One region of the Vibrio azureus genome, then DNA from elsewhere that is predicted to be linked to it. Evidence: riboswitches for the same ligand, from Rfam matches in the RefSeq annotation. Region 1 holds a riboswitch; the other holds the start of a gene.
The links. Region 1 has a riboswitch for lysine ahead of lysC (lysine-sensitive aspartokinase 3). Riboswitches for the same ligand answer to the same signal wherever they lie in the genome.
Positions count from the first base shown of each region.

Region 1 (11,897 bases):
GTACAAAGATGCCAACGATCTGCTGGATCGTGTTGAACGTGAAGGGTTGCTCAAAGCACGTGGTATGTGTGGTCTGTTCCCTGCAGCAAGCGTGGGCGATGATATCGAAGTTTATACCGACGAATCACGCACAGAAGTTGCAAAAGTATTGCTTAATTTACGTCAACAAACTGAGAAACCGAAAGGCTTTAATTACTGTTTGTCTGATTATGTTGCTCCAAAAGAGTCAGGCAAGCACGATTGGATTGGTGCTTTTGCTGTGACTGGTGGCATTGGTGAACGAGAACTTGCTGATGAGTACAAGGCTCAAGGTGATGATTATAATGCCATCATGATCCAAGCAGTAGCGGACCGTCTGGCAGAAGCATTTGCTGAGTATCTGCATGAGCGTGTGCGTAAAGAAATTTGGGGCTACGCTACGGATGAAGACCTATCGAATGAAGACCTGATTCGTGAGAAATATCAAGGCATTCGACCAGCTCCGGGCTATCCAGCATGTCCTGAGCATACTGAAAAGGGGCCGCTTTGGGAGTTAATGAATGTTGAAGAAAACATTGGTATGTCACTGACATCGAGCTATGCGATGTACCCAGGTGCATCGGTATCGGGTTGGTACTTCTCGCATCCAGAATCTCGTTACTTTGCGATCGCGCAGATCCAAGAGGATCAGCTACAAAGTTATGCTGATCGTAAAGGTTGGAATAGGATCGAAGCAGAGAAGTGGTTGGGGCCAAATATTAACGGTTAACCGGATCATATTGAAATAACAAGGGCTGCTATATGCAGCCCTTGTTTATTAGTGAATGAAAGTATTTTTATTACTCAAATAATTCAGTGTGCAGTTTTTGGATAGCTTGGCGAGATACGGACTCGTGAACCAGAAAGCACAGGTTATGTGGACTTGCTCCGTAACAGATCATACGTAGATTAAAGTCTTCTAATGTACCAAATACTTGCTTTGCATAGCCTTTGCTTTCACTCATGTTGTTGCCAATCAGAGCAACGAGGCATAGATCGTGTTCCACTTCTACTTTACACAACGCTTCAAGCTCTTTACGCGCCGCTTGTGGTAATTGAGGTGCACCACCAGACGTGTCTGTTTGATCAAGCGTGAGTGATACACTGATTTCAGATGTGGTGATCAGATCAACAGAGATTTTGTGCTTCGCTAGGATCTCAAATACTTTGGCTAAGAAGCCGTACGCGTGGAACATGTTAGCACTGCGTAATGTCACCATGGTTTGGTTGCAACGCAGAGCAAGTGCTCGGAATAAAGGTGAGCTTTCTACTTGGTGGCGGATCCATGTGCCGCCTTTTTCCGGCTCTTTAGACGAACCGACAAATACTGGGATGTCGTGACGAAGAGCAGGAACCAGTGTTGAAGGGTGCAGGATTTTTGCACCGAAGTTTGCCATCTCTGAGGCTTCGCTAAAGCTGATCTCTGGGATTGGCGCTGCTTTTGAGGCGATACGTGGATCTGTGGTGTAAATGCCCGGAACGTCGGTCCAAATCTCTAGACCTGCTGCTTTTACACCTTCTGCAATGAGTGCTGCACTATAGTCACTGCCGCCACGACCAAGAGTCGTCGTGTTGCCTTCTTCATCTGAACCAATAAAGCCTTGGGTGATAACGACGTATTCTTGACAAAGGGGCACCAATTTTTCTTGTGCTAGTTGTGAAATGATCTCGACACTAGGTTCAGCACGCCCAAAGTTGCCATCGGTTTTAAGTACGTCGCGAATATCAAAACGAATCGTATTTACGCCACGTTCGCGCATTAACTGCGCAAGAATGTGAGTCGACATTAATTCTCCACAAGCGACCAAATGATCGGTCAGTTTGGTGCTTGCTTGGATTGAAGCCGCTTCTGCTAAACTCGTGACAGTATCAAGAATTGAATACACTTCTGCTGCGGCTTCGGTCGAGTCTTCAAGTTGTGACAGAATCGATTCGTGAATACCTGCGAGTTTCTGTAGAACTCCCGCTCGATGCTCTTGGTCTTGAACACCATTTGCTAGTTCAACTAATAGGTTCGTGACACCGGAGCAAGCGCTGCTGATGACAAGGCGAGTATTTGGGTTGTTTTCTATGATAGTGGAGCAACGGCTCATTGCCTCAAAGTTGGCTACACTGGTTCCACCGAATTTTGCTACGTTAAATGCGCTCACTGCGTTCTCCCACGACTTCCTGAATAATAACAACAATTAATGAGTTGCCCAATACATCCAATGTTTGGTGAGGAAAGGAACAGAGCCAAGAGAGAAGTAATTAAGATAACTTTTTGATATTTACTCTCAGAAGCTCTTCATCAGGCTGCGCTGATGACAATTGATGGGATTCAACCCAAGTCAACCGACAAGTCAAATCCTGCAAATTTGACTCACCTCGGCACTACTCCCCATGAGTGCTTGGTATAGGAATTGCGGTTCCACCAATCACCTGCCTGGGTAGTGCTCCTCTTCTGCATGAAGCTTTTTTATTGAACGGCTTTATCGGGATAATGTCAACCTATATTCTAGAGAAAATGATTGAGTATGAGATGCTACGGACGGTGAGATACGGATTTTTATCAATACCAATGTACTTCTGGGTCATCCTGCAGTGCAGAGCATCTTGAGTTTAATTGAGTATATACTTACTCTCGAATGGTCATGGATGGCATGACTTATCCAATAAAAAGTCTGTCCGATTTATGATCGACAGCAAGTAAGGAGCTAGTATGACAATTTACAGTTTTATCCCCCCTCACCGGACATTGATGGGACCTGGGCCATCAGATATTTCCCCTCCGGTTCTACAAGCATTAGGTCGTCAGACGATCGGACATCTCGACCCTTTATTTATTTCTATGATGAATGAAGTCAAACAGTTACTTAAATATGCTTTCCAAACAGAAAACGAATTTACCATTGCGGTTTCTGCACCTGGCAGTGCGGGTATGGAAGCGTGCTTTGTTAATCTTATCGAACCTGGCGACAAGGTAATTGTGTGTCGAAATGGCGTGTTCGGCGACCGCATGCGAGAAAATGTAATGCGAGCGGGTGGGGAGGCCATCTTAGTTGATGACCCTTGGGGAGCACCTGTTTGTCTAGAAAAAGTGGAGCAAGCACTGCAGAAAAATCCGGATGCCAAATTGCTCGCGTTTGTTCACGCAGAAACTTCAACCGGTGCGCTGAGTGATGCTCAGGCACTTGGCCAACTTGCAAAAAAATACAATGTATTGTCGATTGTTGATGCAGTAACGTCTTTAGCAGGGGTGCCTTTAAAAGTAGATGAATGGCAGCTAGATGCGGTTTACTCCGGTAGCCAAAAGTGCTTATCTTGCGTACCAGGGCTATCTCCTTTGACATTTTCACCAGCTGCGATTGATAAGATAAAGGCTCGAAAAACCCCTGTGCAGAGTTGGTTCTTAGACCAAAGTTTGGTGCTCGGTTATTGGGCTGGGGAAGGAAAGCGTAGCTATCATCATACAGCACCAGTGAACAGTCTTTATGCGCTACATGAAGCATTATTACTTCTAAAGCAAGAGGGGTTGGAATCTTCTTGGCAACGTCATCGGCAGATGCATGAAAAGCTAAAAGCAGGCTTATTGAAATTGGGCTTTGATTTTGTGGTCGATGAAGCCTATCGCTTGCCTCAGCTCAACGCGGTTTATGTGCCTGAAGGTATTGATGAAGCTAAAGTACGTGAGCACCTTCTTAATGTTTACAACTTAGAGATAGGCGCTGGTCTTGGAATATTGGCGGGTAAGGCTTGGCGTATCGGGTTAATGGGCTATGGTGCTCGTGCTGAAAACATAGCACTGTGTCTAAAAGCTTTAGAGGAATCATTATACCCAAGTGACCTCAAGATTAAGTAAGAAAGCGAAGGTTGAGGCCTTCGCTTTACATGCCATCTATTCTGCCTTAATCACTTCTTGAAAGAAATCGGAGGCTCGCTGAGATGGTGGTTGGTATTGGATATCACTGAAATTCATTTGAGGAAATAAGAAGCTTGCTTCCGTCCGAATTTGCTCAGCTTTACTCGATTCTCCCAAACCTTGATAAGCCAAAATGAGGTTGTTATATAGCATTGGACGAGGTTTATCTTTGATCATGTTGAGTGACCAATCAATGTAAGGTTGAATAAAGCGAGGCTCTTGTTCTTGTAATCCCACATTGAGCAAACTGCTGTAAACGTCCCAGTCAAAACGATCCTTCCATACCACGGGATTTGTCACCTGATTTAAGATATCCGGATCGGTAGGTTGAGTGGTTTCAAACTTGGTCAACACATAATTCGTATGCAAAGCACTGAGCATATAGAACGTTAAAGTGAGTGGTAGAACGAGGCTACATACTCGAAGTAAGCTCTTGGTAATACGGCTAAAAGGTGCTTGACGATACTGAGAAGAACGTTGATCAACCCAGTAAAGCAGAATAATAAAAATCAACCAATGTACGAGTGAATGGTAGAACGGGTACTCGAGTTGAGAATGGATTATTATCGGGATAAATAGAGCGAGCAGTGCCAAACGTGTTCCTCGCTTCGCTTGATAGATGCGATAAATGACACAAGATGCAGCCAATAAGATCCCCAAGATAGGTAAAATTCCGCCTTCCGCAGCCCAATAAAGCAGCTCATTATGCGGGTGATCCATAGATGGCAAGCCTGCGGGATAGGTCTCATTGAGAGCATGCTGACGAGCAGTATATAACATGTACTCTGATTCAAACTGACCGTAACCATAACCAGTAAATGGCTTTTCGATCACCATATCGAGCGTTTGTGGAAAGGTATAGGCTCGAGGTGATTCCATATGCACTTTTTCAGACGCTAAACTTCCACCATCTGGGAAAGCTAGCTTCATTACCACTAAAGAAAGGGCTAACCCCATGGCAATAGAAACTATCCAGCGAATAAAGCGAGAGCGGTTCGAAAAGCGCTGCATGTAAGGGATGATCATAATGACGGCGATCGTTGAAGCGAGCCAACCAGTTCGAGATGCAAGCGCGACAATCAAAGGTAAGGTTAAAACAGGGACGGCATACAAAATGGCAGTTGCAGTAAGCTTACGTGAATACTTATGTCGCTGGGGTTGGCGGGCTAATAGGTAGCTGGCAATGATCAATCCTGTGGCGAGAAAACTTGCCATGACATTAGGTTGCTGGAAAATACCATAAGGTCGATTTACAACCGTGTCATAGCCAAATAGGTTATCAGGTTGTAGATAAAGGTACTGGACCAGCCCCCAAACTGCCTCAATGATAACGGCTAGCACAATAAACCAAAGTAAGCGCTGACGGTATTTATTATTAAATTTAAATTGTTGTAAAACAATAAAGAACAGTAGGCCAGCCCATAACGTTATTAATCTATTTGCGGCAATAGCTGCGTTTGCGTTTGGAAACAAGATAGGCAGTGTCATGATGACGCAGCTTATGAATAAGCCCAGTGTCAGCTTAGAATAACGCACAGAGTGATTGGCAGCGAGCTGATAGATGCCGATACCCAGTACCCCACTGAACGCAATCCATGTTGTGGCATTAAATGGTAGGGCGAGGCCAGCTCCGCCAGGGTTGAGCATAAAAAAGTGCATTGCCACTAAGAACAGCATTGCTAGCGCTAAAAGGAATTTTCGATTAAGAGGAACTTGTACCTTATGTTGAGAAAGCTTGGTTCCGTTTACATGTAAAATAGCCATAAATTTCGCACTGTTAAATGAAAAAAGGCCAACCATCAGTTGGCCTTTTACTTTACCTGCTTTTTTTATTTCAACATAGGCTTAAGGAAACGAGCGGTGTGTGAACCTTTGACCTTAGACACATCTTCAGGGGTTCCCTGAGCAATGATGTCTCCGCCTCCTTGTCCTCCTTCCGGGCCTAAATCTACGATCCAATCGGCAGTTTTAATGACATCAAGGTTATGTTCTATAACCACGACCGTATTACCATGATCACGGAGTCGATGTAAGACCGTAAGTAACTGTTGGATATCATGAAAGTGAAGCCCTGTGGTTGGCTCATCCAAAATATACAAGGTCTTGCCTGTGTCTCGTTTGGATAATTCACGAGCGAGTTTAACCCGCTGAGCTTCACCGCCAGATAAAGTTGTCGCTGCCTGCCCTAGTCGAATATAGGATAGGCCAACATCAATCAGGGTTTGTAATTTTCTGGCAATAACTGGGACTGGGTCAAAGAAAGCTCGTGCATCTTCAACAGTCATGGCTAAAACTTCATCAATCGTTTTGCCTTTGTAGTGGACCTCAAGTGTTTCACGATTGTAGCGTTTGCCTTTACACACATCACAGGGAACGTACACATCGGGTAAGAAGTGCATTTCGACCTTGATGACGCCATCCCCCTGACAGGCCTCACAGCGTCCACCTCGAACGTTAAAGCTAAAACGCCCCGGTTTATAACCACGGGAACGTGACTCTTGAGTGCCAGCAAACAGTTCCCTAATGGGTGTAAAGATACCTGTATAAGTTGCTGGGTTGGAGCGAGGTGTTCGGCCAATTGGGCTTTGGTCTATATCGATAACCTTATCGAAGTGCTCAAGGCCTTTGATCGACTTATACGGAGAAGGTTGTGCAGTCGTGGCGCCGTTGAGTTGAGTATGAGCAATCTTAAAGAATGTATCGTTGATTAGGGTAGATTTGCCTGAACCAGATACCCCAGTGATACAACTGAATAAACCAACGGGAATGGAGAGATTGACATTTTTCAGGTTATTGCCTGTTGCCCCTTTGAGTTCAACCGTTTTCTTTGGATCTCTTGGCGTACGTTGCTTAGGTACACTGATTTCTTTTGCGCCGCTGAGGTATTGGCCTGTCAATGAATTAGGGTTAGCAATAATATCGGCCATCGTCCCTTCTGCGACGACATTACCGCCATGAACCCCTGCTCCGGGGCCAATATCGATGACATGGTCAGCACAGCGAATCGCATCTTCATCATGTTCAACCACTAAGACGGTGTTGCCTAAATCACGTAGGTGAGTCAGTGTTTTTAACAGTCTCTCATTATCGCGCTGGTGGAGACCAATTGAAGGCTCATCAAGAACATACATTACCCCAACTAATCCAGCTCCAATTTGGCTTGCTAGACGAATACGTTGTGCCTCTCCTCCTGAGAGTGTTTCAGCACTGCGTGATAAGTTGAGATAATTGAGTCCCACGTTGACCAAAAATTGCAGGCGGTCGTTAATTTCTTTCATCACCTTTTCTGCGATTTGGGCACGTTGCCCTTCTAAGTGTAAGGAATGAAAGAAATCCAATGCCTCGGCAATACTTAGCTTTACAATTTCCGGTAGTGTGGTATCGGCAATAAAGACGTTACGTGCTTCAAGGCGTAGACGTGTACCATTACAACTTGAACAGGATTTGGTTGAAATGTATTTCGCTAAATCTTCTCTAACTGAGTTAGACTCGGTATCACGATAACGACGTTCAAGTGTATTGAGAATCCCTTCAAATGGGTGGCGCTTGACGCGGATGTCCCCTCGGTCATTGATGTATTTGAATTCAACTTCTGAGCGACCTGAGCCTTTTAAAATGATCTCTTGGGTTTTCTTAGGTAATGAATCAAAGGGAACATGCAAATCGAAGCCATAATGCTCGGCTAACGAAGAGAGCATTTGGAAGTAATAATAGTTCTTTTGATCCCAACCCCGAATTGCTCCCTGTGCTAGGCTGAGGCTACCATCTTGAATTACTCGACTTGGGTCAAAGTATTGCTGTACGCCAAGTCCATCACAGGTTTGGCATGCTCCGGCAGGGTTATTGAATGAAAACAGGCGAGGTTCTAATTCTTGCATGCTGTAGCCACAAAGAGGGCAAGCAAAGTTGGCTGAGAAGATCACTTCTTCGCCGTCGCCATCCATTGGGGCCACAACCGCAATGCCACCAGAAAGCTCGAGTGTGGTTTCGAAGGATTCAGCCAAACGTTGCTGCAAGTCTGGGCGGACTTTAAAGCGGTCGACTACCACTTCAATGGTGTGCTTTTTGTGCAGCTCTAGCGTTGGTGGATCGGAAAGGTCGCATGTTTCACCATCGATGCGTGCACGAATAAACCCTTGAGCTGCTAGGTTCTCCAGTGTCTTAACATGCTCACCTTTACGTTCTTTCACGATAGGAGCAAGCAGCATCATCTTGCTGCCTTCTGGCAACTCTAAGACTTTATCGACCATCTGGCTGACGGTTTGTGCTGCAAGCGGTGTATGGTGTGTTGGACAACGAGGTTCACCAACACGAGCGTAAAGCAAACGTAGGTAGTCGTAGACTTCAGTAATCGTGCCGACGGTGGATCTAGGGTTATGCGATGTTGATTTCTGCTCAATTGAGATTGCAGGAGACAAACCTTCGATGTGGTCCACATCTGGTTTTTCCATTAGAGACAAAAATTGGCGAGCGTAAGCGGATAGTGACTCTACGTAACGCCTTTGACCTTCAGCATACAAAGTATCGAAGGCGAGAGAAGATTTACCAGAACCACTCAAACCGGTAATGACAATCAGTTTATCGCGAGGGATAGTGAGGTTGATATCTTTGAGGTTATGGGTGCGGGCACCGCGAACTTCTATTTTGTCCATCGTTTTTGCTCTATGTAAAACCAAGTAACGCAAGTATTACATAGTGTGAGAAATGTTCAAAGAAAATACTGGACAAAAAAACAGTAAAGCTCGACCTGAGCCGAGCTTTACTAGAGACAAGTTTTCTATCAAAAAATTTGGGCGCTTAGGCTTCTTTATGCGTTGCGTGCTTCCCGAGCTCAGATTTCTTTTCGTCTTTTAAATATAGGTTTTCAAAGCAGTAGTTAGTTGCTTCGATGTAACCTTCTACGCTACCACAGTCAAAGCGTTGTCCTTTGAATTTATAGGCTAGAACGCAGCCTGCTTTGGCTTGCTTAAGTAGTGCGTCAGTAATTTGGATCTCGCCACCTTTGCCAGGTTCTGTATTTTCGATCAGTTCAAAAATATCTGGAGTCAGGATGTAACGACCGATGATCGCTAGGTTACTTGGTGCTGTGCCTTGCTCCGGTTTCTCAACCATGTCATCGACACGGAAGATATCATCTTTGATCATCTCACCAGATATTACACCATACTTGTGTGTTTCTTCTTCCGGCACTTCCTGAACAGCAACGATTGAACAACGGAATTGCTTAAACAGCGCCACCATTTGAGCTAGTACGCCCTCTTCTTCGTTGACGCAAAGGTCATCAGCCAGTACTACTGCAAAAGGTTCGTCACCGATCAGCTCACGTCCTGTTAGAATGGCATGGCCTAAGCCTTTCATTTCGCGTTGACGAATGTAGGTAAAGTTGGCTGAGTCAATGATTTCTCGGATATCGCCCAACAATTCTTCTTTATTGGTACCACTGATTTGATGCTCAAGCTCATAGTTTTTATCGAAGTGGTCCATAATGGAGTGTTTACCACGACCTGTTACAATACACATACCATCCATACCAGCTTGGATCGCTTCTTCAACACCATATTCAATCAGTGGCTTGTTCACTACTGGCATCATTTCTTTTGGCATTGATTTAGTCGCAGGTAGGAAGCGCGTGCCGTAACCTGCCGCAGGGAACAAACATTTTTTAATCATCGAGGAATATCCTTTCTCATATCACAGGAGTTTACTCATCATTTTAACATGAACTGGTTGAAGGGGGCACGCTAGAGAGGAGAAAAGTTGCAAACAATAAATGCAAAGTAATATTGTGACTGAAGAAATGAAGAAATGAAGAAATGAAGAAATGAAGAAATGAAGAAATGAAGAAATGAAGAAATGAAGAAATGAAAGCTATCGTTTGGAAATGTTATAAAGGAGTGATGGAAGAACAACGGTTCTTGTCAGTCCCATCACCCCATGGCAAGGTTACGATCATTAACACAATAGATTTTGATCGGCCCAAGCGATCGCTTGCACTCTTCCTTTTACTGACAATTTCTTAAAAATGCCCGAGAGGTGGGTTTTTACCGTAGATTCACTAATGCACATCGCTTCTGCAATTTGGATGTTTGATGTTCCGGATTGAGCGTAGCGCAGCACCTCTAGTTGTCGAATCGTCAAATCACTAATGATTGGTCCTGTATGGGTGTTGACGACCCCACGATAGTATTGGAGTAATTGGCTCGTGACTTCTCTGGGTAACCAATTTTTACCATTGACAATTTCTTTTAAACCAATGGCCACTTTTTGTGAGGATTCTTGTTGATAAAAGACGCCTTTTAGGTTGCCAAAAGCAAGTAAATCGTGGGTACGAAGACGTTTAGGTACATTAATTAATGCGGTTTCAAAATTCTGCCACACGATAGGAAGATTCTTCATTGATTGAATGAGAGCCTGATGTTCATTGAAATCGATTAGCAAGATTTTATTGCGGTGCTCTGGTCTTGCTTCCATTAAATCTTGTGTTGAAATAAGCGGAACTTCAAGATCGGTATCTTCTATAATCTTTTTGATAGAGGGCTCTATTTGTTTTTTCAAACTCACTAGAAATAACTTTCTTGTATAACTGGACTTTCTCATTAGGTTACCTTTAATCGTGTTTTTGTTTCGCGCTTCATAGCGCAACAGGTACGTTGTCATCAACTTGATTAGATAACCATCGGCAAAAAAGATAAATGCGTTGTAATTCAAAGCTTCAGTTACTGATGTATGCAAACTGACTCAAAATTGCTACACCTCGTCGTTAAATGAGATTTGCATTCCACAATCACCTATTCTTAAGCACAATGGTATTGGGCTTTAATCAAAGTATTAAAGCGTGTATTCTTATGAGCTAGAATTTAAATAGATCCAGAGTAAAACGGAGCACATCATGGCCAGCCGTGGAATTAACAAAGTTATCTTGGTAGGGAATCTTGGTAATGACCCTGAAATTCGTTACATGCCTAGTGGTGGTGCTGTAGCAAATATCACGATCGCAACGTCAGAATCTTGGCGTGATAAAGCGACAGGTGAGCAGCGTGAAAAAACGGAGTGGCACCGTGTTGCTCTTTTTGGCAAGCTCGCTGAAGTTGCTGGAGAGTACTTACGTAAGGGCTCTCAAGTGTACATTGAAGGTCAGCTTCAAACACGTAAATGGCAAGATCAAAGTGGTCAAGACCGTTACACAACAGAAGTTGTGGTACAAGGTTACAATGGTGTGATGCAAATGTTGGGCGGCCGTCAAGGTGGTGCACCAATGGGTGGTGGTCAACCACAGCAGCAAGGCGGTTGGGGACAGCCTCAGCAACCAGCTCAGCAGCAGTACCAAGCACCACAGCAACAGTCTCAACCTCAGCAACAAGCTCCTCAGCAGCCTCAACAGCAATACAATGAGCCGCCAATGGACTTCGATGATGATATCCCGTTCTAATGAGATGGCATATTTACACGTGTTAATACGCACGCATTAACCCTATTAACCCGCTCATTTAGCGGGTTTTTATTTTGTACATTAGCGTCATTTATGCAACATTGCCTAAAGCCTAAAGCCTAAAGCCTAAAGCCTAAAGCCTAAAGCCTAAAGCCTAAAGCCTAAAGCCTAAAGCCTAAAGCCAAGATTGAGACTTAGCTTGGACGATTAAAATATATTGTGATAAAGCAAGTTGCTATCTCGTTCTAAACCTTAATGACTTCATGTTGGTCTAGGTCATTTTGGCCTAGGAGAGTATGAATAAATTGGTATTGGTAGAGTCTTTGGAGAGCGTTTGCTTGGATTTGATAGGCGGCACTGATTTTCAGTCAGAGCACGTAGTGGTTTGATCTACTTTTTCCAAGTTATCGATTACTATTGTACTTCTATTGATGAACATTGAGAGTGTTTCTTGATGCTGTTAACTTTTCTCCATTCACTTTCATAAGATTGTTTGCTAGATATTTCTCGAATACATATGTCAGCAAGGTATACGATGAAGTAAAAAGG
Region 1 covers NZ_CP018616.1:2,711,350-2,723,246, reverse strand. The annotation lists gene metH (methionine synthase) at 1-748, shown strand, start outside; gene lysC (lysine-sensitive aspartokinase 3) at 819-2,168, opposite strand; lysine riboswitch at 2,291-2,469, opposite strand; gene BS333_RS12365 (pyridoxal-phosphate-dependent aminotransferase family protein) at 2,720-3,859, shown strand; gene BS333_RS12360 (PglL family O-oligosaccharyltransferase) at 3,896-5,683, opposite strand; gene uvrA (excinuclease ABC subunit UvrA) at 5,749-8,571, opposite strand; gene galU (UTP--glucose-1-phosphate uridylyltransferase GalU) at 8,717-9,589, opposite strand; gene BS333_RS12345 (LuxR C-terminal-related transcriptional regulator) at 9,872-10,516, opposite strand; gene BS333_RS12340 (single-stranded DNA-binding protein) at 10,809-11,348, shown strand.

Region 2 (11,897 bases), 1.0 Mb from region 1:
TCGCCAGTTTGTAGTAGCTTCACTTCACCATCACAAAGTCCAAGACACTCAACTAATTCATCTGCTTTCTGGCCTTTCTCTTGAGACATTTTGCCCAACAGTTGCATGCCTAAACAGATACCTAGCAGTGGCTTTTCTACCTGTTTGACCAAGCTGATTAGGTCACGCTCTTCTAGGTTCTTCATCGCTTCACTCGCAGTTCCCACGCCCGGTAGAAATAGCTTATCTGCCGCCAAGACAACTTGTGGATCTTTTGAAATCGTTACGTCATAACCTAGGCGTTCAATAGCAAACTTCACCGAAGAGACGTTGGCACAGCCAGTATCGATAATGACCACTTTCTGCTCTGTCACTGTTTTTCTCCTTGCTAACGTTAGCCTTAAAGTACGCCTTTGCTACTTGGTAGCTCAGTACCTTCTACTTTGATTGCTTGGCGTAAAGTACGACCAAACGCTTTAAATAGGCTCTCAATGATGTGGTGATCATTGTTGCCCGCAGAAGAAAGGTGCAGCGTACACGCTAGGGTGTCAGTCAGAGAACGGAAGAAGTGAACCACCATCTCTGTTGAAAGATCACCCACTTGCTCACGGCTAAACTGCGCGTCGAATTTAAGGTAAGGACGACCAGATAGGTCCAGTGCACATTGTGCCAAACACTCATCCATTGGAAGGCTAAAGCCAAAGCGACCAATACCACGTTTATCACCTAGGGCCTCTTTCAACGCTTGACCCAAAGCAAGAGCGGTATCTTCTACCGTGTGGTGATCATCAATGTGTAGATCCCCTTCTACTTTGCACACCATCTGGAATCCACCGTGCGTCGCGATTTGATCCAGCATGTGATCGAAGAAGCCAAGACCTGTAGAGATATCATTGCCGCCTTGTTCATCAAGGTTCACCGCAACTTTTATGTCCGTCTCTTTCGTGGTACGAATCACTTCAGCAACACGGGCTTTAACCGTCAGATCTTTAAGGATCTGTTTCCAACCCATAGTTTCTGGGTTGTATTGAATACCACGAATAGCCATGTTTTCTGCTAATTGCAAATCCGTTACGCGGTCACCGATCACAACCGAGTTTTGGAAATCCACTTTGCCACCTTGAAGGTACTCTTTTACCAAACCCAATTTAGGCTTACGACAAGAGCAGTTATCTTCATCGAAGTGAGGACAAATCAGCACGTCATCAAACTTGACACCTTGAGATTCAAAGATCTCCATCATCATGTTGTGTGGAGCATCAAAGTCTGCTTGTGGGTAGCTGTCGGTACCTAAACCATCTTGGTTAGTGACCATCACTAGGCGGTATCCTGCATCCTGCAACGACAACAGGCTTGGGATAACGAGTGGCTCTAGTTTCAGCTTATCTAAACGGTCTACTTGAAAATCAACTGGCGGCTCAACAATTAAGGTGCCATCACGGTCGATAAAAAGGATTTTTTGTTGTTTGCTCACTCGAACTTCCTTATTGCTATTCTTTTGGCGCTCCCGCTAATGAGCGAGAGCGATAAATTTTTTCTCTACTTATGAGTAGTAGTTTCTAATAAATCCAAGTGTTTTTTCGCACTCGTCACGGTTACCCACACTAATACGCACACAGTTTTCGATCGGCGAGTTACGCAAAATAATACCCGTATCCCAAGCGGCTTTGAAAAGCCCCTCGCCATCTGGGAATTTCACCAATAGGTAGTTTCCCCACCCTTCAAACACTTCCAAACCCGGAATCATTGACAAACCCACCTGTAAATAAGCACGGTTTGCATTCAGATCGAGAACTTGAAACTTCGCTCGCGCTAGACCTGCTTCAGACAGCGCCTGAGTCGCAATTTCTGCCACTGGAACTGGTACTGGATAGGGTGCGATGACTTTAAGAAGTACATTAATCAGCTCTTCGTTCGCAAGCGTAAATCCACAACGCAGACCAGCAAGCGCAAAAGCTTTCGACAGAGTACGCAGAATTGCGAGATTCGGGTACTGCGCCAGCAAATCTACCGTTGATGCTTCAGGGCAAAAATCAATGTACGCTTCATCCATAACAACGATTGCTCGGTCCTTTGTCATCTCAAGCAAAGAGACAATATCTTCGCGCTTAACTAAGTTACCTGTTGGGTTGTTTGGCGAACATACAAAAACCAGCTTCACGTTATCCAGATTAGCTTCGATGCCTGCAAGGTCTAGTTGCCAATCTGACGTTAGTGGCACGGTTTTTCGCTCTACACCGATGGTTTCTGCGCTGATGGCATACATACCGTAAGTGGGTGGACAGTAAAGAATCGCATCTTCACCCGGCTCACAGAATGCACGAATCAGAAGTTCAATGCCTTCATCTGCACCGCGAGAAGTCAACGTTTGTTCTGGCTTCACACCCGCATAGGCCGCATAAGCGGAAATCAATTCTTTCGGTTGGCATTCGCTGTAACGATTAAGACGAGCAAAGTCTGTTTTGTATTCATTGTTAAATGGTGATTCGTTGGCATTTAGCCATACGTCACCGGTACCACCAATTCGGCGAGCCGATAAATAAGGGGTAAATTTTTGGACTTGTTTACGTGCTAGCTTTTCCATCTCATTGCTCTCTTACTTTGCTGCTTGGTTTTCTGTACGGGTTAAGGTTTCTACACGGGTTAATTTCTCAGTACGAATTGTCACTGCACGTTTGTGTGCATCCAAGCCTTCCGCTTCAGCCATGGTGACCACCGTTGGTGCAAGGTTCTTTAGACCATCAGCAGACAGTTCTTGAACCGTCATACGCTTAGAGAAATCCGCTAAACCTAAGCTTGAATAAGTACGTGTGTAACCGTAAGTAGGAAGAACGTGGTTAGTACCTGATGCGTAATCACCTGCAGATTCAGGCGACCAATCACCAAGGAAGATAGAACCTGCGTTATCTAATAAAGGCAGAAGCTCGCGTGGGTTCTTAGTCTGAACAATTAAGTGCTCAGGGCCGTAGTAATTTGAGATTGAAACTGATTGAGTCAGAGATTCGGCGATAATAATCAAGCTTGAAGCCAATGCTTGCTCGGCAATATCCGCACGCGACAGTTCTTTAAGTTGGCGTTGAACCGCATCCGTCACTTGATCCGCAATCACAGGTGAAGATGTCACAAGAACCACTTGAGAGTCAGGGCCGTGCTCCGCTTGGCTTAGAAGATCGGCAGCAATGAAATCTGGGTCTGCGGTTTCATCAGCAATCACTAACACTTCTGATGGACCTGCTGGCATATCAATCGCAGCACCACGGAAATCATTGCTCACCTGACGTTTTGCTTCTGTCACATAGGCGTTGCCCGGGCCAAAGATCTTATCGACTTTGGATACTGTCTCTGTGCCATAAGCCATCGCAGCGACGGCTTGACCACCACCAACGTTGTAAACTTCATCAATACCACACAGTTTCGCGACATAAAGAATCTCGTCAGCAATTGGTGGTGGAGAACAAAGCACCACTTTACGACAGCCTGCAATTTTTGCAGGAACCCCAAGCATCAAAACAGTCGATGGCAATGGCGCACTGCCGCCGGGAATGTACAAACCCACTTTTTGAATTGGGCGCGTTACCTGTTCACAAAGTACACCCGGTTGAGTTTCTACTTTGATTGGCTGTGATTTTTGCGCTTTGTGAAACTTAGTGATGTTTTCATACGCTTGCTCCAGTGCGTTCTTCATTTTTTCAGAAAGTCGCGCTGACGCTTCATCGATTTCTTGTGCTGATACACGAATGGATTCCGGTTTCACACGGTCAAACTTTTCAGTCAGTTCCAATAATGCAGCATCACCTTCTTTACGAACTTTCGCGATTACTTCAGAAACCGCAGCAGTGATGTTCGCACCTTCTGCGATTGCAGGACGCTCTATAATCGAATCCTGTTGCGTTTCACTTAGCGATTGCCATACGACTGTTCTCATTGCTGTTACTCCATCATTTTTTCAATCGGTAGTACGAGAATTGAGCTCGCACCCAGTTCCTTTAGCTGTTCCATGGTTTCCCAGAACAAGTTTTCAGTACTGACCAAATGAACCGCGACTTTTTGTTTATCAGCTGAAAGTGGTAATACAGTGGGATCTTCTGCTCCCGGTAATAGCATTTTGATTTGCTCTAATTTATCTGCAGGAGCATGTAACATAATGTATTTTGATTCTTTTGCTTGCTGCACTCCTTGTATTCGAGTGAGAAGCTTTTCAATCAGTGCCACTTTGTCTGCGTCGAACTCACCTGTGCGTTGAATCAGTGTCGCTTTTGATTTGAAGATAATTTCAGCTTCTTTAAGACCGTTCGCCTCCAGCGTTGCACCAGTAGAAACCAAGTCAGCGATGGCATCAGCCAAGCCAGCACGAGGAGCCACTTCCACAGAACCAGTTAGCATACATGTAGAAAAAGGAACACCAGCTTGATCCATATAAGCTTTTAGCAGTTGTGGATATGTCGTAGCGATACGTTTGCCCGCTAGATCTTGAGGGCCGTTGTACTCTTCGTCTTTATTAATAGCAATAGACAAACGACAACCACCAAAATCAAGACGACGAAGTTGAACAAACTCATACGGTTCCCCTAGCGCTTTGCGATCTAGACGAACTTCTTCCAATTCATTTTCCCCAATAAAGCCTAAATCAACAACACCATCCATAATCAAGCCAGGGATGTCGTCATCACGAACCAAAAGCAGATCTATAGGCATATTTTCAGAATGAACCACCAAGCGTTCACCTAAAAGATTAAACTTAACACCACACTTTTTTAATAGTGCTTGGCTCTCTTTACTAAGGCGACCTTTTTTCTGAATAGCAATTCTTAAACGTTGTGTTTGCATGACATTTCCCTGTGCAATATGTTAAAAGTTAAGCGTTTTATAAAGTAACGATATTAAAAAACCCTCGGGAGGTATTGGCCTCCCGAGGGTTGAAATTTATCTAACTTTTAATTTCATCTCCGGGAGTATCCTGCCTCCCGGGTATGCGTACATCTCCCGAAAGACTAGATTGGGTGATGGTGGTGATGAATGGTTGTGATTAGATTACGCATACTTTTTTAGGCTCAATAATGTTGCTCTGTTAAAACACATTAACTAAGCCATTTATTTTTTTCAACCCTTTATTTAAGAAAAATTGATATCTTTGTATAAAAAAAGGAAGACCTGCGTCTCCCTTTATAAAACATCCCGTTATACGTCATTACTTATATTTGATAAATAATTACTTATTAATACAAGATTCCATCTTTGCTTTAGAAAACCAAGACATAGCGACACATACTAAAACAAAAGTCAAAGAAGCAGCAGCAAAAGACAATGCGATGGATGCCGTCATACCCAGTACAATGAAGCCGATACAAGCAACAACAGCAACCGACAATGCGTAAGGCAATTGAGTAGCAACGTGATCGATATGATTACACCTTGCACCTGTAGAAGAAAGAATCGTGGTATCAGAAATTGGAGAACAATGGTCACCAAATACTGCACCCGCAAGAACAGAACTAAGCATTGGTAACATTAATGCAATATCCGTTGCTGCTGCCATGTCTCCAGCAATTGGTAACATAATCCCGAACGTACCCCAAGATGTGCCAGTAGAAAATGCCATTAAGCCCGATAACAAGAATAAAATAACTGGCAACCAGTGTGGGTTAATGTTTCCTTGCGTCATGCTGGAAAGGTAAGAACCTGTTTTCATGTCACCAATTACAGAACCGATTGTCCATGCAAAGACAAGAATCAAGATCGCGCCAAACATAGATTTAGCGCCAATCCAAAGTGTTCGAGTTATTTCAGATTTCGCTAGGCCCTGTCTAAATACGGTAAATAACGCAACAACCAGACCTAACGTACTACCATAAATCAGAGAAGTACCTACATCTGTATTTTCAAAAGCGCCCAATAGGTCAAAAGCTTTACCTTGATCAGCTAATGCTTCTGAGCCAGTAAATACCATCGAAGTTATCGTTGCTACGATGAGCACAACAATCGGCATCACAAGATCTGATATTTTGCCTTTTTCACTTTCGCGGATATCAAGCTCTTCATCGAGTTGATGAGCTTCTTTCATGTCTGTCGCATCGTCGCTTTCAAAGCCACGACCTTGAGAAGCCTCGATTTCTTTACTGCGCATCTGCCCGACATCTAAGCCAAACCAAATCACAGCAAATACCATAAGTAACGCGAACACAGCGTAAAAGTTCATAGGAATAAGACGAACATAAGCACCGAGTGCAGAGTACTCAGTCACACCATGTGAAACTAAGATGCCACCGATGATAGTGATGATGTACGCCCCCCAACTTGAAGCAGGCATGATGACACACATTGGTGCTGCTGTAGAATCGAGGATATAAGCAAGCTTGGAACGAGATACATAAAAGCGATCAGTAACAGGGCGTGAAATCGCACCAACAGCAAGACTATTGAAATAATCATCAACAAAAATAAATACACCAAGGAAAGCGGCCAAGAGTTTAGCCCCACGCTTACTTTTGACTCGAGCTTGGGCCCACTCAGCAAAAGCTCGAGTGCCTCCAGAGAGAGTAAGCAATGCCGTTGTCATTCCAAGAATAATAAGGAAACCAACGATACTCATGTTCCAAGTATTAATACCACCGTCTTCAATGAAAACAGAGGAAACTTGAGCACGAACATACCTAAAGGAGTCATCAATAGACCCGTTATTTAGTAAGAAGGCGCCGAGTACAATACCTACGCCAAGAGAAACCAAGACGCGGCGAGTAAAAATAGCTAAGGTCAACGCAACGATTGGCGGTAACAATGAGAGTGGAGAATGTGCAAAATCTAATAAATTCATGATCTTCAAAAACCAAAGTTTGGCTAGAGATCTACTGCAGACAAAATGTGGTTTCACAAAACACATTTATGTTGAACTTAGCGACAGGGAAGCGAACACTTCAACCCAACCCTACAGTAGCGCTCCATAGTTTAATGTTTATATACTATGGCAGTGTTGTTCCTTTCGGAGACAACCCCAGCAAGTGATTTTGATGAGTCACCTACTTCGGCAGCCTCGCCTTTTACTATTATTCATTGGCATCACCCCAATAATAGCGACTCTTCGAGACTGCACCTCTACGGCAAAAGCGAACAATTAACTTGAAAGCATACAATCTTTCAACAATTATTTTGCACTTTTGCATCAGGTACTGCTCATTGTACTCAACAAACCTTGCATTGCAACACATTACGCCAAATTAAATGAATAACAATTAAATCATTCACCAAACAAATGTGATCAGAATTTAGGTTTGAATATTTTTGGATATTTCTTATTGTCAATTATGAAACATCACTACTACTTTCTAAGATGTAACAAAGTATTTATTGCATACCAAAAAATAACAACTGAGTTATGAAATCCAACACTACCATTATTGTAAAAAAATATGACTTAAGTTCATTCTTGGTAATAGATGACACTAAACGAAGCAAGATTTGTGAATAAGATAGTTATCTAGAATGTTTAATAACGACAAATAACCTAAATAATATTGGCTCAAAGCATAAAAATGCGATAAATTTAAAAAAAATCTTAAATTAGTATTTGCACATATGAGAAAGATAAAGTTAAATATAAGAACTTAATCTTTGAAATCCGGATTTACACCGACTATATCATTTCGATAAGGTCAAAGGTGTGAACCCCTTAAATCTATAAATAGGAATCGTTATGTCTGAACTGACTAAAACTCTTCTAAATATCCGTAGTCTTCGTGCATTCTCTCGTGAATTGACACTAGAACAATTAGAAGAAGCACTAGATAAATTAACAATCGTTGTTCAAGAGCGTCAAGAAACTGAGCAAGCAGAACAAGAAGCACTAGCAGCTCAAGAAGCTAAACTAGCTGCTATTGCAGAGCAAATTGCTCAAGACGGTATCGATGTTGCTGCTCTTATTAGTGCACTGGCTGGTGAAACGAAAACTAAAGCGAAGTCAAAGCGTGCTCCTCGCCCAGCAAAATACAAATATGTAGATACAACTGGCGAAGAAAAAACTTGGACAGGTCAAGGTCGTACTCCTTCAGCTATTCAAGAACAACTTGATGCGGGTAAAGCTCTAGAAGATTTCTTAATCTAATCGAATATAAACTGTTTATTTATAAAAGGACCTCACATTGGTCCTTTTTTATTATATCTTTATAGAAATAAAAATGACGCATTAATCGCGTCATTTTATTTAACTGTTTTCATTAATTAAAACATATAATTAACGTTCCCAATATGCTTCCTCAAGGCTATCTTCTCTCTCAGGCAACCCGCGAGAAAGACGAGGTGAATGCTGAACAAGTACTTCATAACTTGCACGGTTTGCATATTTACAAACTTGCGAGAAAGAAGAATATGTCAAATATTCGTTAGTATGTTTACTCGAGTTCGGAACATTTTCTTTATGATATTTATTTGCCGCCATATCATGAAGAACAGCAGAAAGAGCCGCATCACCCGCCCCGTTAGTATTTTTTATTTTTTCAGGCCCCCCCATGTATGGTGCGATATGCGAATAAACTTTTATTGCACTCGCGCATGACTCTTGTTTGGCTGGGCGACTGAATTCGTAACGGTTAAACTCCGCGATAGAGCCTGGCAACAGTGGCAACGACGTCTCACGTTTTGTGCTATCTTCAGTATACCCGGCCATAAATAGCCCCACTGGACCTGCGGTACATAAAACTAAGTCTGTCCAATCAAGCGCTTTATCAGACGCTGCAAGTGGATCAGATTCACCCGTCAATGCTTCCGCTTCATCTTCATTCATGGCAACAACAGAAACATGTTCTCTAATAAAGTCTTGCCAAAACTCAGGATCATCCTGAATAACAAACTTAGTGCCCAACGTTAATACAACAGGCACATCATATTTTTTGGCGTAGCTAATCGCCCTCATAGTCGCTTCAGGCATTGGATCACCTGCTTTACAACGAACTAAGTAAGCGGTTAATACTAGGGCTGATGCATTAGCAAAAATATGCTCAGGAATATTGTCTGCAACAAGTTGGTTCATTTGACCTTCACTGATTGCAAAAGTCCGTTCACCATCTTCTGTAATCAAAGCAAAGCATCGACCGATTGCACCATCGACACCTTGTAAGTGATTCAAGTCCATTCGACTGGATGTATTACATAAATAACGGTACCCATAGCTACCGATCTTGATATCTTGGCTCATTACTCCAAGCAAGGTTGAACGATCATCAGCAAGCACCGAGTAATTGTGTAAGGTATTACCAATGGTACCGCCTGCATATTCATTAGTAATCAGGTTCTCGTCTTTCAATTGCTGATATAACGCTTCTGCTTTTATGTCATCAATAACAAGCGAATGACCTTTACTCAAACCATACTTTTCAATGATATCCGTTGTTACCTTCGCTTCAATATCAACCAAGGTTTGATCAATACCGATGACATGAGTACGTGTCATTTTCTTGCTTTCTTGTGCTTGTGTTACGAGCGGGTCACGCGCATGAACAGGAAAATAATGCTTTGATTTGCGTTGTCCAGGAAATTTCATATTGTTTGTCTGAGTAAGGGAAAAAATAAAGGCCGATTCTATAACGCTTGCATAATAGCAGCAATAACGACCATTATAGCAAACGTTTGCGAGGTGTTATTTTATTTATATAATTTTATTCACCTTCCATAAAACTTAAGTCAGGCAATTGATTGAGGTGAACCGTATAACGTTTTAGATCAAATTGCCCCGCATTTTTCATTATATCAAACACTTCAATAGACATTGCACACGCCATCATGGCCACGGCATCTTCGCGTGATGTGCCCGTCATCATTAAACGCATTAACGTTTCTTTCACTTTAATAGGGTTACCATCTTCAAGTTGATTTTCTATTATTTCAAGGAGTTCACTTTCTTGAAGAAATTGGTTTTCTTGAGTCATTTTGCTGAGTTCCACTTGTTTTTTAACAATCATACCATATATATAGTCAAGTCATCTCAAGATGCCATGTTCATCAAAACGATCGTAGCTCTCAGGCACACATATCGTTTTTGTAAAGCTTGTCGGTTCTATGAGCTATATCGTTTCAGTAAACCATATTGTTTCTATAAATTATACTGCTTCTATAAATCGTCGTGCTTTACGATACATACTCAAAGCAATTAATTATGATAAATCAGTCGTTGTTTACTAGACACTGATTTTAATCTCGGATCTGTCACCGGGATGCAGACTCTGCTAGAATCTTCATCCCGTTTATCAAAGTGGTGTTTAGTAATGTCTGATAACAGCCAAAAGAAAGTCATTGTCGGCATGTCCGGCGGCGTTGATTCCTCTGTTTCCGCGTATCTTCTACAACAACAGGGTTACCAAGTTGAAGGCCTGTTCATGAAGAACTGGGAAGAAGATGACAATGAAGAATATTGTACAGCAGCAGAAGATCTTGCTGATGCTCAAGCAGTATGTGACAAACTGGGCATTCATCTACACACCATCAATTTTGCTGCTGAATATTGGGACAACGTCTTCGAGTACTTCCTAGAAGAATACAAAGCAGGTCGTACACCTAACCCTGATATTCTTTGTAACAAAGAAATCAAGTTTAAAGCTTTCTTAGAATTTGCTGATGAAGTGCTTGACGCGGACTATATTGCAATGGGTCACTATGTACGTCGCACTTTCCCAGAAAATACAAACTCAAGCACTGAGCAAGCCCAGATGCTACGTGGTTTAGACAGTAACAAGGATCAAAGCTACTTCCTCTACACACTGAGTCACGATCAAATCGCTCGTAGCTTATTCCCTGTTGGTGATTTAGAAAAACCAGAAGTTCGCCGTATTGCAGAAGAACAAGGGTTGATCACGGCGAAGAAAAAAGACTCTACTGGTATTTGTTTTATTGGCGAGCGCAAGTTTACAGAATTCCTTGGCCGCTATTTACCAGCACAACCTGGCCATATCGAAACTCCAGATGGTGAAGTGATTGGCCAGCATCAGGGCTTGATGTACCACACACTAGGTCAACGTAAAGGCTTACACATTGGTGGCCGAAAAGGTGGCGGTGGTAATGAAGAACCATGGTTTGTTGGTGAGAAAGACTTAAAGCGCAATGTACTTATTGCTGTACAAGGCAAAGACCACCCAATGCTGAAATCAGAAGGCTTGTTCGCCTCGCAATTACATTGGGTTGATCGCCAACCGATCACTGAACCGATGAAGTGTACAGTCAAAACACGCTACCGTCAGGAAGATATTCCTTGTACCGTGATTCCAGTTGATGACGAAAACATTAAAGTCATCTTTGATGAACCACAAATTGCAGTCACACCGGGCCAATCTGCTGTATTTTATCAAGGTCAAGTGTGTCTAGGTGGTGGTATTATCGAGCAGCGTATTAAATATTCTCAAGCCTAGGAGCGTTACGTGGCAAATACACTTTACGATCGTACTATCGCTTTTGCAGGTATCTGCCAAGCGGTGGCTTTAGTTCAACAAGTTGCAAGAAATGGTCACTGTGATCAAGATGCCTTTGCTACCTCAATACAAGCGATTCTAAATACTTCACCAGCAAATACGTTAGGCGTTTTCGGTCGCGAAGCCGATCTTAAGTTAGGCCTAGAATACTTGGTGAAAGGCATTGATAGTACACCGGCAGGTAGCGAAGTCACTCGTTATCTGATCAGTATTATGGCCTTAGAAAGAAAGCTTACAAGCAGAAATGATGCCATGTCTCAACTAGGAGACCGCATTCAAATGGTGCAGCGACAGTCTGAACATTATGAGCTTCTCGATGATCAAATGCTGAGCAATCTTGCCAGTATCTACTTAGATGTCGTAAGCCCTATTGGACCTCGAATCCAAGTCACTGGCACGCCTACTGTCTTGCAACAAACGAGCTGCCAACAAAAAGTTCGTGCTTTGTTGCTCTCGGGCATTCGTAGCGCC
Region 2 covers NZ_CP018616.1:1,697,070-1,708,966, forward strand. The annotation lists gene hisH (imidazole glycerol phosphate synthase subunit HisH) at 1-353, opposite strand, end outside; gene hisB (bifunctional histidinol-phosphatase/imidazoleglycerol-phosphate dehydratase HisB) at 380-1,453, opposite strand; gene hisC (histidinol-phosphate transaminase) at 1,523-2,563, opposite strand; gene hisD (histidinol dehydrogenase) at 2,576-3,904, opposite strand; gene hisG (ATP phosphoribosyltransferase) at 3,910-4,806, opposite strand; His leader region at 4,859-4,995, opposite strand; gene BS333_RS07765 (Na+/H+ antiporter NhaC family protein) at 5,189-6,790, opposite strand; lysine riboswitch at 6,900-7,079, opposite strand; gene BS333_RS07770 (H-NS family histone-like protein) at 7,667-8,074, shown strand; gene BS333_RS07775 (inosine/guanosine kinase) at 8,204-9,508, opposite strand; gene BS333_RS07780 (hypothetical protein) at 9,624-9,893, opposite strand; gene mnmA (tRNA 2-thiouridine(34) synthase MnmA) at 10,230-11,366, shown strand; gene hflD (high frequency lysogenization protein HflD) at 11,376-11,897, shown strand, end outside.
Region 2: another riboswitch for lysine. It lies ahead of BS333_RS07765 (Na+/H+ antiporter NhaC family protein); the one in region 1 lies ahead of lysC (lysine-sensitive aspartokinase 3).